Regions from separate parts of the Yersinia entomophaga genome, predicted to be linked through region 3. Evidence: predicted binding sites of a transcription regulator. Region 3 holds the regulator's gene; each other region holds the start of a gene.

Region 1 (4,500 bases), 960 kb from region 3:
ATCGGCTATTTCTCTCGGCTTATGGCATAACTTCGGCGATGCAACACTGTTTGAAAACAGCCGAAATCTGATTCACTGTGCCTTCGATCATGGGATTACCCATTTCGATTTGGCGAATAATTACGGGCCGCCGCCAGGTTCAGCCGAAGAGAATTTTGGCCGAATCTTGCAGCAAGATCTGCAGCCTTATCGTGATGAGCTGATTATCTCCTCTAAAGCGGGTTACACCATGTGGCCCGGCCCTTATGGCGACTGGGGTTCGAAGAAGTATCTGGTGGCCAGCCTGAATCAGAGCTTGCGGCGCATGGGATTAGACTATGTGGATATTTTCTACCACCATCGACCCGATCCGCAGACGCCTTTAGAGGAGACAATGAAAGCGCTGGATTTGCTGGTACGACAGGGTAAGGCGCTGTATATCGGGCTATCCAACTACCCCGCAGAACAGGCGCAGCAGGCTTTGACTATTCTGCAAGCCCTTGGTACGCCTTGCCTGATTCATCAGCCAAAATATTCTATGTTCGAACGCTGGATCGAGGACGGTTTGCAGGATGTCCTGACAGAATTTGGCGTCGGCTCCATCGCCTTTTCACCGCTGGCGGGCGGGCTGCTGACAGATCGCTATCTCAACGGCATTCCTCAGGATTCCCGTGCTGCCAGCGGCAGTAAATTCCTTAATCCAGCGCAAATTACCGAGGAAAAACTGGCAAAAGTACGCCAACTCAACGATCTAGCAGCGGATCGCGGGCAAAAGTTATCGCAAATGGCGGTGGCTTGGGTGCTGCGTGAGGGCAAAGTGACCTCCGCGCTGATTGGCGCCAGTAAAACGGCACAAATTGAGGATGCGGTAACTGCCCTGACTAATACTCACTTTAGTGTTGAGGAGATAGCGCGTATAGAATCCATCCTGCTGTAATCGCTTTCCCACTTTACACATCACCAGAGGGCGAATTATCCGCCCTCCTTCATCTTTATGATGAACAGGCAGATAATTCCTAAAGCATTGTTTTCCAGTTTTATCTGAACGCTAGATTCTATTTATTTTATTAATATCTTAATATTGCGTGACTCGCTGTCGGCTCAGTTTTTATCACAACCGACAGATAAAGAAGGAAATTATCGTGTTAAAACCCCTATTGCTGATTGTCGTGCTGGCTACATTACCTTTGGCACAGCAGGCGCAGGCCGTCAGTATCAATCTCCTTCCTGGCGTCTCTTTACAGATCGGCGAACAGGATAGAAATGGGAACTACTGGGATGGTTATGACTGGCGCGATCGTCAATGGTGGCAAGGGCATCAGGGGCAGGATGTAGGTGAACGCAGTCGACGCGGCCATTACTGGGACGGCCATCGCTGGCGAGATAAGGACTGGTGGAAGAAAAACTACTATTACCACGATGGGCGTTATTGGAAATACGATAAGCACGCGTATAAAAAGTACAAAAAACAACAGAATAAACATCATGGTCGCCACCATCATCACGACCACGATGATTAAAAACAATACCGGCGGTATTCACTAACAATCCGCCGGTTATCCGAATTTTATTAAGCCAGACTAATGAGTAAATATAGATTTAGCCCCACCACAACCACGACGATCAGTTTCCCAATGTTCTGAACCAAACGGGAATTAACCATTTCTCCCATTAATTCCCGATTGCCAGTAAAGGACAGCAGAGGCACTAGCGCCAACGCAATGCCAAAACTCAGCAAAACCTGGCTCATCACCAATATTCGGGTTGCATCCATTCCCATCATAATCACCACAAATGATGGCAACATAGTGATACAGCGGCGTATCCAAATCGGAATATAGAAACGGACGAAGCCTTGCATCACTACCTGTCCCGCCAACGTGCCTACCACGGTAGACGACAACCCGGCGGCAACCAGACTCAGACCGAAGATTGTCGCCGCCCCGTGACCCAATAAAGGTTGCAGCGTGAGATAAGCCTGTTCAATTTCGGCGATACTGCCATAACCGTTAAAATGAAAAGCGGCTGCCGCCGTTGCCATCATGGCTAAATTCACGAAGCCTGCGATCGTCATGGCGGTGGCTACGTCTAGTTTGGTCGAGGCATAACGATCGGCTTTTGATTCCTTTCCACCGGTTTGCGTCAGGGAGGAATGAAGATAAATAACGTGTGGCATAATCGTCGCCCCCAGGACTCCAGCGGCTAAAAATACGGCATCGCCGTTTGGTAAATTGGGAATCAGCATTCCCTTCGTCAAGGCGCTAACTTCAGGTTGGGAAAAGATCAGTTCGACAATATAAGCAGCGGCGACAAACACCAGCAGGCCACCAATGACCAGCTCCAAGGGTTTTTGTCCGCGATTTTGTAGCATCAGAATGAGGAAAGTGGCAATACCGGTGAGTATGGCGCCTTCTAATAACGTCACCCCGAGCAATAATTTAAATCCTATAGCCGCCCCAATAAATTCGGCTAAATCTGTTGCCATAGCGATAATTTCTGCCTGAACCCAATAAGCCCAGACAGCAGGACGCGGAAAACGATCTCGAATATGTTCCGCCAAATTTTTACCGGTAGCAATTCCGAGTTTTGCGGAGAGGAGTTGGATCAGCATTGCCATCAGATTGGCCCACACCACGACCCAAAGCAGGGTGTAACCGAATGAGGCTCCGGCCTGAATATTGGTAGCAAAATTACCGGGATCGATGTAACCGATAGCCGCGATAAATGCTGGCCCCATCAAGGAAAGCTTCACCTTCCTTGATGTACGACCCTCTGAAGCGGTAGCGCGGCTATTCATCATATCAATTTTGCCCTTAGAGATATTATGTCTATCTCATATTATCTAAATGATAATAATTATCAAGCGCATTTGCATTGGTAAAACTTATCTCTCTGATAGCCAATCTTTCTGAATAACCACCCGCCAAGATCGCTGTTTCAATAGCCGGGTTTTACTTTCTGGAAATCTGTGCTTGTATTCACTAAACCCTGCGGCTTTTTGCGCAAGAACTCTCAACAAATTAGCACCATCACGCTACAAATAAAGAAAATTTTTAACATGCGTCGTTTTGTGACGAAACCTATTAATTTAATTGCAAATACTCAGGTGACTTTTTATATTTGCAATCAATGTCTCGTTTTTAATGTTGGCGTTACATAAAATGACCTCCGAAATCTAGCCTGCCTCAAGTTTGGAGCACACATGTCCCATATTCTGCAGTTTGCGTTGGCCTTGGTCGTCGTAGCCATTTTGGCTCTGCTAATTTGTAAAGACCGCAAGAGCATCCGCATTCGGTTTGTCATTCAGTTATTGGTTATTGAAGTGCTATTGGCATACTTCTTCCTTCATTCGGAAGTGGGCCTGGGTTTTGTGAAAGGATTCGCCGCCTTCTTCGACAAATTACTCGGATTCGCCGCGACCGGTACCGATTTTGTTTTCGGCAATATGGGTGACAAAGGTCTGGCCTTCTTCTTCCTGAGAGTGCTTTGCCCTATCGTCTTCATTTCCGCGTTGATCGGTATTTTGCAACATATCAAAGTGTTGCCTGTGGTTATTCGTCTGATCGGTACCCTGCTTTCTAAAGTGAACGGCATGGGTAAGCTGGAATCTTTCAACGCCGTCAGCTCGCTGATCCTTGGTCAATCAGAAAACTTTATCGCCTATAAAGACATTTTAGGCAAGATGTCTGAAAAACGCATGTACACCATGGCTGCCACTGCGATGTCGACGGTTTCCATGTCGATCGTTGGTGCTTATATGTCGATGCTGGATGCTAAATTTGTTGTCGCCGCGCTGGTACTCAACATGTTCAGTACCTTTATCGTGCTGTCACTGATTAACCCATACAAAGTGGGCGAAGAAGAAGAGCTACAACTGGGTACGCTGCATGAAGGCCAAAGCTTCTTTGAAATGCTGGGTGAATACATCCTGGCCGGTTTCAAGGTTGCGATTATCGTTGCCGCTATGCTGATTGGTTTTATCGCGCTGATCGCTGCAGTTAACGCCCTGTTCACCTTCGCATTTGGTATTAGCTTCCAGGGTATTCTGGGTTACGTCTTCTTCCCGTTTGCCTGGGTTATGGGCGTCCCAACTCATGAAGCGCTGCAGGTCGGTAGTATCATGGCAACCAAATTGGTTTCTAACGAATTTGTTGCCATGATGGACTTACAAAAAGTGGCTTCCGAACTGTCTCCGCGCAGCGTCGGTATCCTGTCCGTATTCCTGGTTTCTTTCGCTAACTTTTCATCCATCGGTATTGTTGCCGGTGCGATTAAAGGGCTGAATGAGCATCAGGGCAACGTGGTTTCACGCTTCGGCTTGAAACTGCTGTACGGCTCAACGCTGGTTAGCGTGCTGTCCGCCTCTATTGCTGGTCTGGTGCTTTAATCTAAGTCGGTTGATGAAAAAGGCGCTGCAGCGCCTTTTTTTATGCCCACAGTTTCTTCAATCTTTCAGTCATCAGTAACATGTCACGCCGTTTTTCCCAGCCATCTTATCAGCCGCCCAGCAGCCGTAACATC
Region 2 (4,500 bases), 370 kb from region 3:
GGCTTACCTTCCACCATTTCTTCGGTGATATGGTGAATGGCCATAGCTTCAAGGCTAATTGGCCGGTCCGGGCTGATTAAATCACTGATCGGATTAACGATTCGCCCATCAATCAGATCCAACGAAGCAATTTCGACGATCCCGCCGTCTAACCCGCAAGTCTCAGTATCAATAATGCGAAAATTCATGTGTTCTCCAGAGACTGGCCATTATTCGGTTTTATCTGGCGATCATAATAGACTGGCCAGTCCCTGCCAACTTTCTTCAGTCAGGCGGGTAATCACCAGAGCCTCGTGTTACCGCTAATCTGGGCGATCGCGTTGCCTTGTTGATCCCACACTGCGCTTATGCCCGCGCCGATTTTAGCCGAATAAATTAAGTTATAGGCAATAAAAAACCCGCCTGAGCGGGTTAACTTAACGTGATGAAAAACCTTTACTCTGCGCTGGAAGAAGATGCCTTCTTCGCACGTTTCTCCGCCTTTTTTTCGGCCGGAGTTTTCAGTGGTTTTTTCTTCGCGTTCTTTTTGCTGTCCATTCCCTTACTCATGGTTTGCCTCTCTATGACCTTCGGTTAGGTTGGTACGCATCTTCATTAAGGCCCTAATAGCGAATACTTGCAAGGAGATAAAGTCGATAAAAGGCTAACACGCTGTTAATTATAATGATTATTAAAATGTAATACTTGATATTAACGAGGAATAGCGACATTAACATCCTTTGCCAGTGAAACCGATGTAATGATCGGTTATGGAATCTGCAGCGCATTTCCTAATGATTGACTCATCAACGGCGATAAAAAATGCGCGATAGGGATCGTATAACCGGTATTTAAATGATTAATCAGCTTTATTTGACCTCTTTAGTCGTTGACCCTGCGTCAGGCATAGGCTTTTATAGAGAGGTGATCAATAACAAAAATGGAAAATGCGATGGGACAATTACGGGGACTCTATCCGGCTTATGAGCCTTACGATTGCGGCTGGTTGGAAACCGGTGATGGGCATAGCATCTATTGGGAGTTATGCGGTAATCCGCAGGGAAAGCCCGCAGTATTTATTCACGGCGGTCCCGGTGGCGGCATTGCGCCATATCATCGCCAGTTATTCGATCCAACCAAGTATAAAGTGATGCTGTTTGATCAACGCGGCTGCGGGCAATCCAGACCACATGCCAGCCTGGATAACAATACTACCTGGCATCTGGTGGAAGACATTGAGCGTCTGCGCGAACTGGCGGGTGTCGGTCAATGGCTGGTGTTCGGCGGTTCCTGGGGCTCTACGTTGGCATTGGCCTATGCGCAGAAGCATCCGGAGCGGGTGAGTGAGATGGTGCTTCGGGGGATTTTCACCCTGCGCAGAGAAGAATTGCTTTGGTACTATCAGGACGGCGCATCCCGTTTCTTCCCCGATAAATGGCAAAGGGTATTATCCATTTTATCTGAAGAAGAGCAAAAGGATGTGATCGCGGCTTATCGCAAACGTCTGACATCCCCGGATCGGGCTGTGCAGCTGGAAGCTGCGAAATTATGGAGCCTGTGGGAAGGGGAGACGGTAACGTTATTACCAACTAAAAGCTCGGTTTCATTCGGAGAGGATGATTTTGCCTTGGCTTTTGCCCGCATTGAAAACCATTATTTCACCCATAACGGTTTTTTGGCCCATGACAACCAGCTTCTGGATGATGTTCCATTAATTCGTCATATACCGACGGTTATTGTTCACGGCCGTTACGATATGGCATGTCAGGTGAAAAATGCCTGGGATCTGGCCCATCGTTGGCCTGAGGCAGAGTTACATATAGTGGAAGGTGCCGGGCATTCATTCGATGAGCCGGGGATATTGCATCAGTTGATGTTATCAACGGACAAATTTGCCAAATAATCGGGTTCCCGCAGGCTAAACGCTGGCGGGAACCTTTCAGTCGCCTTACTTAATTTTAGGCTCATAAGGCAAACGTGAGAATTTATTCGATTCGCTCCGATAGTGCGCGAGGCGCTGCAAAAAGTAGTCTCGCAGGTTTTCCGTCTGTTCACGGGCAACCAGTTCAGGGATCACTGGCATGTTATAGCGTTCCTTAAATGCAACGCCCGATGCAGCTAAATCGACGTTCATTTTTGCCGTTTCTTCGTCAGAAAGCTCTGCCAAGTTGTAACCCATCGTTTTCTCCTCTTTCGACTTAAGCGGCGGATTGTATCAAATCAGCGTTGAAAATAATGCAGGCATCTCCCTATGGCAAGAGGGTGTGGATAACGGCAGAGAGGAATGTAGAGAAGAAATAGCGAGCCAAATAATAAATGAGAATGATTGGCGTTTATTTTAAATAATAAATTAAAAATAAGAATGATTCCTTTTATTATTGGCGGGCTTGTTGATAATAGTTATCAAAGTTATTTGCCCACTTTTTCCCAGATTAATTAAATAATTTATTTCCTCATATTAAACATGCAGTTAATACAATTTGTTGTTTTAATCTTTTTAAATGTGAATAGGGTGTTTTTATTTTGTGTTTATGTTGGCATAATACGTGAAATAACCTCCTGCCAACCTGCATGATAAAAACTAGGGACTAATTATGTTGAAGAAAGAAATGGCTCAAAAGCTCAATGAGCAACTCAATTTAGAATTCTATTCTGCCAATCTTTATTTGCAAATGAGTGCATGGTGCAGCGATAAAGGTTTTGAAGGTGCGGCCGCTTTCTTGAAAGAACATTCGCAGGAAGAGATGCAGCATATGCAGCGTTTGTTTGAATACCTGAGCGGCACAGGTTCGATGCCGATATTGGGCACCATCAGTGCGCCCCCGGTAGAGTTTGGCTCGTTAGCTGATGTCTTCAAGCTGACCTATGAACATGAGCAATTGATCACCACCAAGATCAATGAACTGGCACATGTTGCCATGACTACGCAAGATTACTCGACGTTCAACTTCCTACAGTGGTACGTTTCTGAACAGCATGAAGAAGAAAAACTGTTCAAATCCGTATTGGATAAATTGGCTCTGGTGGGTAACAGCGGTAATTCTCTGTTCTTTATCGATAAAGATTTGAAGAACATGGCCACCAGCGCGCAAATCCATTCTCAAGGTTAATTCTATCTTTTGAGCTATAACCGCAGTTTCTCTGTTATCGACAGAGGCTGCGGTTTTTTATTTTGTGTCATCCCTGCCTGAAACCATTTCTTGTCTGTGCCTGTAAGCTCGACTTCATACTCTCAACTCATTATTATTCATGGCTAACATACGGAAACGGATGACTTCAAGTGAGCATCCGGTGGCTTTTCGACCACTTATCCGATGTCGGCAGTTTATTTTGTGTGGTATCTCACATGTAGTACATCCAACTGGAAGCGATCGGGGTTTACGCCGCCAATATAGGGTAAAGTTGGTAGCAGCGATTTTTTTACCCCAATTTATTTAAGGGACTTTATGTTAATTAACAAAGTACGTTCATCCTGCCGCATGCTTTCTGCACTGGTTGTTTTGTTTGTTGGCCTTTCCAGCCAGCAGGCTTTAGCTCATGCTCATTTGAAAGTGGAAACCCCTGCCGCCGATACCACGGTAAGTGCCGCTCCAGAAGCGTTAACACTTAATTTTTCCGAAGGGATCGAGTTGGGTTTCAGCGGTGTGAAGGTGACGGGGCCAGATAATAACGCGGTGAAAACCGGCGCTTTAAAACTTGACCCGGTTAATAACACTCAGTTGATTTTGCCGTTGGATAATGCGCTAAGCGCAGGGAAGTATAATGTTTCCTGGCATGTGGTGTCCGTTGATGGCCACAAAACCAAAGGCAATTACAGCTTCACTGTAAAATAATATGTCTTTAGCGGCCTTATTTGTCCTGTGTCGCTTTGTGCATTTTATGGCGGTGATGCTGATGTTTGGTGTCAGCGTATTCACCGCCATATTGTCATCCGACCGTTTCGCTCTAACATTACAACAACGCCTTCAACCCTTGCTGGCTAGCAGTACGCTAGTCGCGGCATTTTCTGCCGTCGGCCTGTTGTCCATTCAGGCTGGAATTATGGGCGATGGATGGGCAGATACCTACCAGTTTCCCGTGTGGGGGTTAGTGCTGGGCACGCGTTTCGGCCAGGTTTGGCAGTGGCATCTCGCACTGTCTTTCATCAGTATCCTGCTGTTGTTTTTCAATCGAAAATCATATTTTTCGGCTCTGATGGTCGCCTGTTCGTCGCTGTTACTGGCTAGCTTGGCTTTTATCGGTCATGCGGCGATGCATGATGGCATAATTGGCTGGATACATCAGTCGAATCAAATTCTGCATCTTTTCAGCGCCGGTTATTGGTTCGGTAGTCTTTTACCTTTGCTGGTTTGCCTGCCCTATACCCGCAATAGTCAGCATAAACCCGCCGCTATCCATACTTTAATCCGTTTTTCCAGTTGGGGTCATTTGGCTGTCGTGCTGGTGGTTGTCACCGGAATGATTAATAGTTTCATTATACTGCGTGGTTGGCCCCTGGATTTCACCTCGACATATCAGAGA
Region 3 (4,500 bases):
AAGATTGAGCCGGGCAAGGGCATTATCGATCAGAGCATCGAAGATAAACCTTGGGCGAAGTCTCAGGTTTGTCAGGACATGGTTAAGCAAGGAAAAATTGAGGACGTGGAACACCTCGCTAGCCACTTTGCGATAGAAGTGAGCAAGTTGGTTAATGCGCACGGTATTGAGAAAATGCAGGCCTGGCAGGATGGTTTGAAAAACGCCAAAGATGCCAAAGCTTTCGCTACCAAACGCGTAGGTGTGAACTTCTGGGATACCCTGTATTGGGGCGGAGCCGATTCGGTGAACGATTGGGCGAATAAAGGCTATGAAGTCATCGCTTCTAACCCAGACTATGTTTACTTCGATATGCCTTATGAAGTGAACCCGCGTGAGCGGGGCTATTACTGGGCAACTCGTTTTACCGATGAAGCTAAGGTATTCAGTTTTGCGCCAAATAACATGCCGCAGAACGCTGAAACTTCCGTTGACCGCGATGGTAACCATTTCAGCGCCAAGAGTGATAAGCCTTGGCCGGGTGTTCACGGTATTTCAGGTCAGTCGTGGAATGAAACTGTACGTACGGACGATCAAATGGAATACATGATGTTCCCACGAGCGCTGCCGTTGGCAGAACGTGCTTGGCATCGCGCACCTTGGGAGCAGGATTATAAAGCGGGCCGCGAGTACAAAGGTGGAGAAACCCATCATGTGGATACTCAGGCGTTAAGTGCCGATTGGCAGCGTTTTGCCAATATTATGGGTCAGCGCGAGTTGGCAAAACTGGATAAGGCCGGTATCTCGTATCGCCTGCCAGTGCCGGGAGCGCGTGTTCAGGGCGGCTTATTGGAGGCTAACGTTAGCCTGCCGGGGCTGACCATAGAATACTCCGTTGACGGTGGTCAGCAATGGCAGAAATACGATATCAAAAACCAGCCGAAGGTCAGTGGCGAAGTGATGATTCGTTCTGCCAGTCCGGACGGTAAGCGCAACAGTCGTGCTGAAGTCGTTAGCGCAACTTTGTAATTATCCGTCTAGTTGTAGTATCGGCCCTGAGCAATTGGGGCCAAATTAACCTGTTGTTAAACTGAGTGTTATTAAGCTGTGTCTAGTTATCTCCTGTTTAAGTTGAGTTGATGGTAATTTCCCCGGTGCCCCCGGGGTTTTTTTTTGCCTGTTATTTAGTGTAATTATTTGCGAACGTTTTTAGTCGCTGAGCCTTATTTTAGATAAAGATGACTTAGGCCCAAAATAATTGAAATTTAATCTGTTTATTTGAACGCTAAATAACAATAGGCGGAGAAGGAAAATAGATTTATGAGGAGTAAAAAAAAGACCACGCATTTTCCAAGTGTATTTTACGACTTAGAGAAGGGTGGTCTGATACTCGGATCTGATGAATCAGATCTTATTTTTTGTCGTGCAAAGTCTCATCTTCACGGCAATCGCCGCCTTCACAGTGACCGTATAAATACAGGCTGTGATTCGTCAGCTTGATACCGTGCTGAGTTGCGATTTCACGTTGGCGGACTTCAATGGATTCATCGCTGAACTCGATCACTTTGCCACAATCCAGGCAAATCAGGTGATCGTGATGATGCTGTTGGGTCAGTTCAAAGACAGACTTGCCACCTTCGAAATTATGGCGGGTGACAATACCGGCGTCGTCAAACTGGTTAAGTACGCGGTAAACCGTGGCCAGACCAATCTCTTCACCCATATCGATCAGCTTTTTATAAAGATCTTCCGCACTGACGTGATGGCAATCTGGCTTTTGCAGCACTTCCAAAATCTTCAGGCGCGGAAGCGTTACCTTAAGGCCAGCGTTCTTTAATGCTCTGTTGTTGTCAGTCATGCGGATTCAGTCCTGTTACTTTGTTATTCAAATTGAGGCTGTTCAGCCTATGACATCGGTAGGCACAAAAATATAATTGCGTCTCATTATAGAACCGGTAGCTCAAAATGAAAACCGTAGGTTATTAACAAAGATATAATTGCACACTTTGCAAGATTAATCATGCAGCGTATTGATGAACGGGGAGAACAGATAGCCCTAGTGTACAGTGATGGCGACGGAACTTACAAATTTAAAACTGTTTAGTTTCGTTAACGCCTTATTATCATCTATTTTTGTGGGGTTTTTGCCGCACATTTACGCACCAGAATGGAGAACCATGCCCTGATCGCAAACCAGGCAATTCAGGGCATGTTAGGCAGATTAACCCACGATATCTGACAGACTCAGTTCTTCGCTGATTTGTTTTACCCAAGCTTCAACGCGTTCGTTGGTCAGCTCTGGTTGACGGTCTTCATCGATAGCCAAGCCGATAAAGTGATCGTCATCCGCCAGACCTTTTGACGCTTCGAAATGGTAGCCTGCGGTTGGCCAATGACCGACAATGGCTGCGCCACGCGGTTCGATGATGTCACGTACTGTGCCCATGGCATCACAGAAATATTCCGCATAGTCTTCCTGATCGCCACAGCCAAACAGGGCAACCAGCTTGCCATTGAAATCGATCTCTTCCAGCGTTGGGAAGAAATCATCCCAATCACACTGTGCTTCGCCGTAGTACCAGGTTGGGATCCCGATCAGCAAAATATCGAATTGCTCTAAATCTTCTTTGCTGCTTTTGGCAATGTCGTGAACCTCTGCAACGTCTTTGCCCAGTAGCTTTTGGATCATCTTGGCAATGTTTTCGGTATTGCCTGTGTCGCTGCCAAAGAAAATGCCTACAGTTGCCATATGAAATTTATACCTTTGAATTCAATTAGTTACGTTAGTTGTGGAGCCTGCTGCTCCACAATATAACACATTTTTCATCGTGCTTGTGGAAAGCGCCTTTTTGCTGAGGCTGACTCATCTGATTTTATTAACAGGCTGATTGCTAAGCCATTGTTTCAAAAAAGAGTCATCAGGGACTACGCAGGTGACTAAATCCTTAATAGAAATAAGGAATTAAGTCCTCAGACTGACTATTTCCAATAGGCCGTCATCATGCCAGAAAACATCTCTCTGCTTATATCAAGTTTATGCGATATAAAATTTTCATCTACCGCTCAACCTTGGCAGACGATTGCCGATAACCGAATTGAAACCCGCGGGTTTCGATTGCGGTGCCAAGGAGGGCCTTGTCAAATCGATTTTTGATGAGGAAGGAGAAGTCGTTGGCTGTATGGAACGTCCTAAATCGCTTTTCGGTCATCAAACTCCACCAGAATTTTGTGGCAACAATCCGACAATAAATAGAAAAGGAACGAACATGCAGTTTTTGAAAAATATCACCATCAGGGCAGCGTTACTTTGGGTTCTCGGGGCATTTAGCTTGCTCTGGGGCGGAGTTTCAGCTTACACATTATTATCACTCAATGAGTTAACTCAAGCCTCAAACGCGAATAGCGTTTTGGTCGATAACATCAGCTTGGTCAATCAGGGAACCGATCAGTATTTCCGTATGGTGACCCGATTGAGTCGTTCAGTGGATTATCGTCTGGCAGGGAATAGCGCAGATGCCGATCGTGAGCTGAAATCCTCCAATCTGGCCTTGGATAGCCTGAAAAAGAACTTGGCACAGTTTAAATCTATCGATCATGCGCAGCTCAGCCCGGTATTGGTTGAGGATGTTATTTCTAACTGGAATGCCCTGATTGCCCAAGGGGTGGAACCACTGTATCAAGCGGCTATGGCCGGTGATAATACTGCTTACCAGCTGTTGTCCAAGCAAACGGTACCAGCCTTAAGCCGTCAGTATGGCGCGTCATCCGAGGCATTCAGTAAAACTGCATCGGCAGAAATCGGCGTGGTGAAGGAGCAATTTGCTCATCTTACCAAGGTAAGCAGCGTTACGCTGGTTTCGGCGCTGGTGATTGGTCTGTTGATATTACTGGCGACGGATCGCTTTTTGGTGGCAAATCTGGTGCGTCCGCTCAATATGATGCGCGACCATTTCAAAGTGATTGCCTCCGGTCAGCTGGGACAACCCATTGTCGATTTTGGGCGCAACTGTGTCGGCCAGTTATTCCCACTATTGCGGGATGTGCAGACCAGTTTGGCCAACACCGTTAGCGCAATCCGCGACAGCACCGACAGTATTTATCATGGTGCATCTGAGATTTCTGCGGGTAATACCGATTTGTCTTCCCGTACCGAACAGCAGGCCGCGGCATTAGAAGAAACCGCAGCCAGCATGGAGCAGCTCACGGCGACGGTGAAACACAACGCAGATAATGCTCATCACGCCAGCCAATTGGCGGCGACGGCATCATCTACGGCGAAAAAGGGTGGCTCTCTGGTTTCTGACGTAGTGCATACTATGGCCGATATCTCTGCCAGTTCGAAGAAAATCGCCGAAATTACCACAGTGATTAACAGTATTGCTTTTCAAACCAATATTCTGGCTCTGAATGCGGCGGTTGAAGCGGCCAGAGCCGGTGAGCAAGGGCGCGGCTTTGCCGTGGTTGCCAGCGAAGTGCGCAATTTGGCACAGCGCAGTGCTCAGGCGGCGAAGGAAATCGAAG

The links. The regulator Fur, encoded in region 3, represses iron uptake genes when iron is present. The targets are predictions, from matches to a motif close to ATAATAATGAGAACNACTATCAA.
Positions count from the first base shown of each region.
Region 1: the regulator Fur is predicted to act here: its motif matches at 2,820-2,842, upstream of PL78_RS16140 (Nramp family divalent metal transporter).
Region 2: the regulator Fur is predicted to act here: its motif matches at 2,370-2,392, upstream of ftnA (non-heme ferritin).

Region 1 covers NZ_CP010029.1:3,578,509-3,583,008, reverse strand. The annotation lists gene mgrA (L-glyceraldehyde 3-phosphate reductase) at 1-916, shown strand, start outside; gene PL78_RS16145 (DUF2502 domain-containing protein) at 1,122-1,499, shown strand; gene PL78_RS16140 (Nramp family divalent metal transporter) at 1,550-2,779, opposite strand; gene PL78_RS16135 (NupC/NupG family nucleoside CNT transporter) at 3,182-4,366, shown strand.
Region 2 covers NZ_CP010029.1:4,164,363-4,168,862, forward strand. The annotation lists gene exoX (exodeoxyribonuclease X) at 1-188, opposite strand, end outside; gene pip (prolyl aminopeptidase) at 932-1,882, shown strand; gene PL78_RS18705 (DNA polymerase III subunit theta) at 1,928-2,158, opposite strand; gene ftnA (non-heme ferritin) at 2,574-3,089, shown strand; gene yobA (CopC domain-containing protein YobA) at 3,426-3,812, shown strand; gene copD (copper homeostasis membrane protein CopD) at 3,814-4,500, shown strand, end outside.
Region 3 covers NZ_CP010029.1:261,457-265,956, forward strand. The annotation lists gene PL78_RS01305 (beta-N-acetylhexosaminidase) at 1-1,008, shown strand, start outside; gene fur (ferric iron uptake transcriptional regulator) at 1,391-1,837, opposite strand; gene fldA (flavodoxin FldA) at 2,201-2,728, opposite strand; gene PL78_RS01320 (methyl-accepting chemotaxis protein) at 3,246-4,500, shown strand, end outside.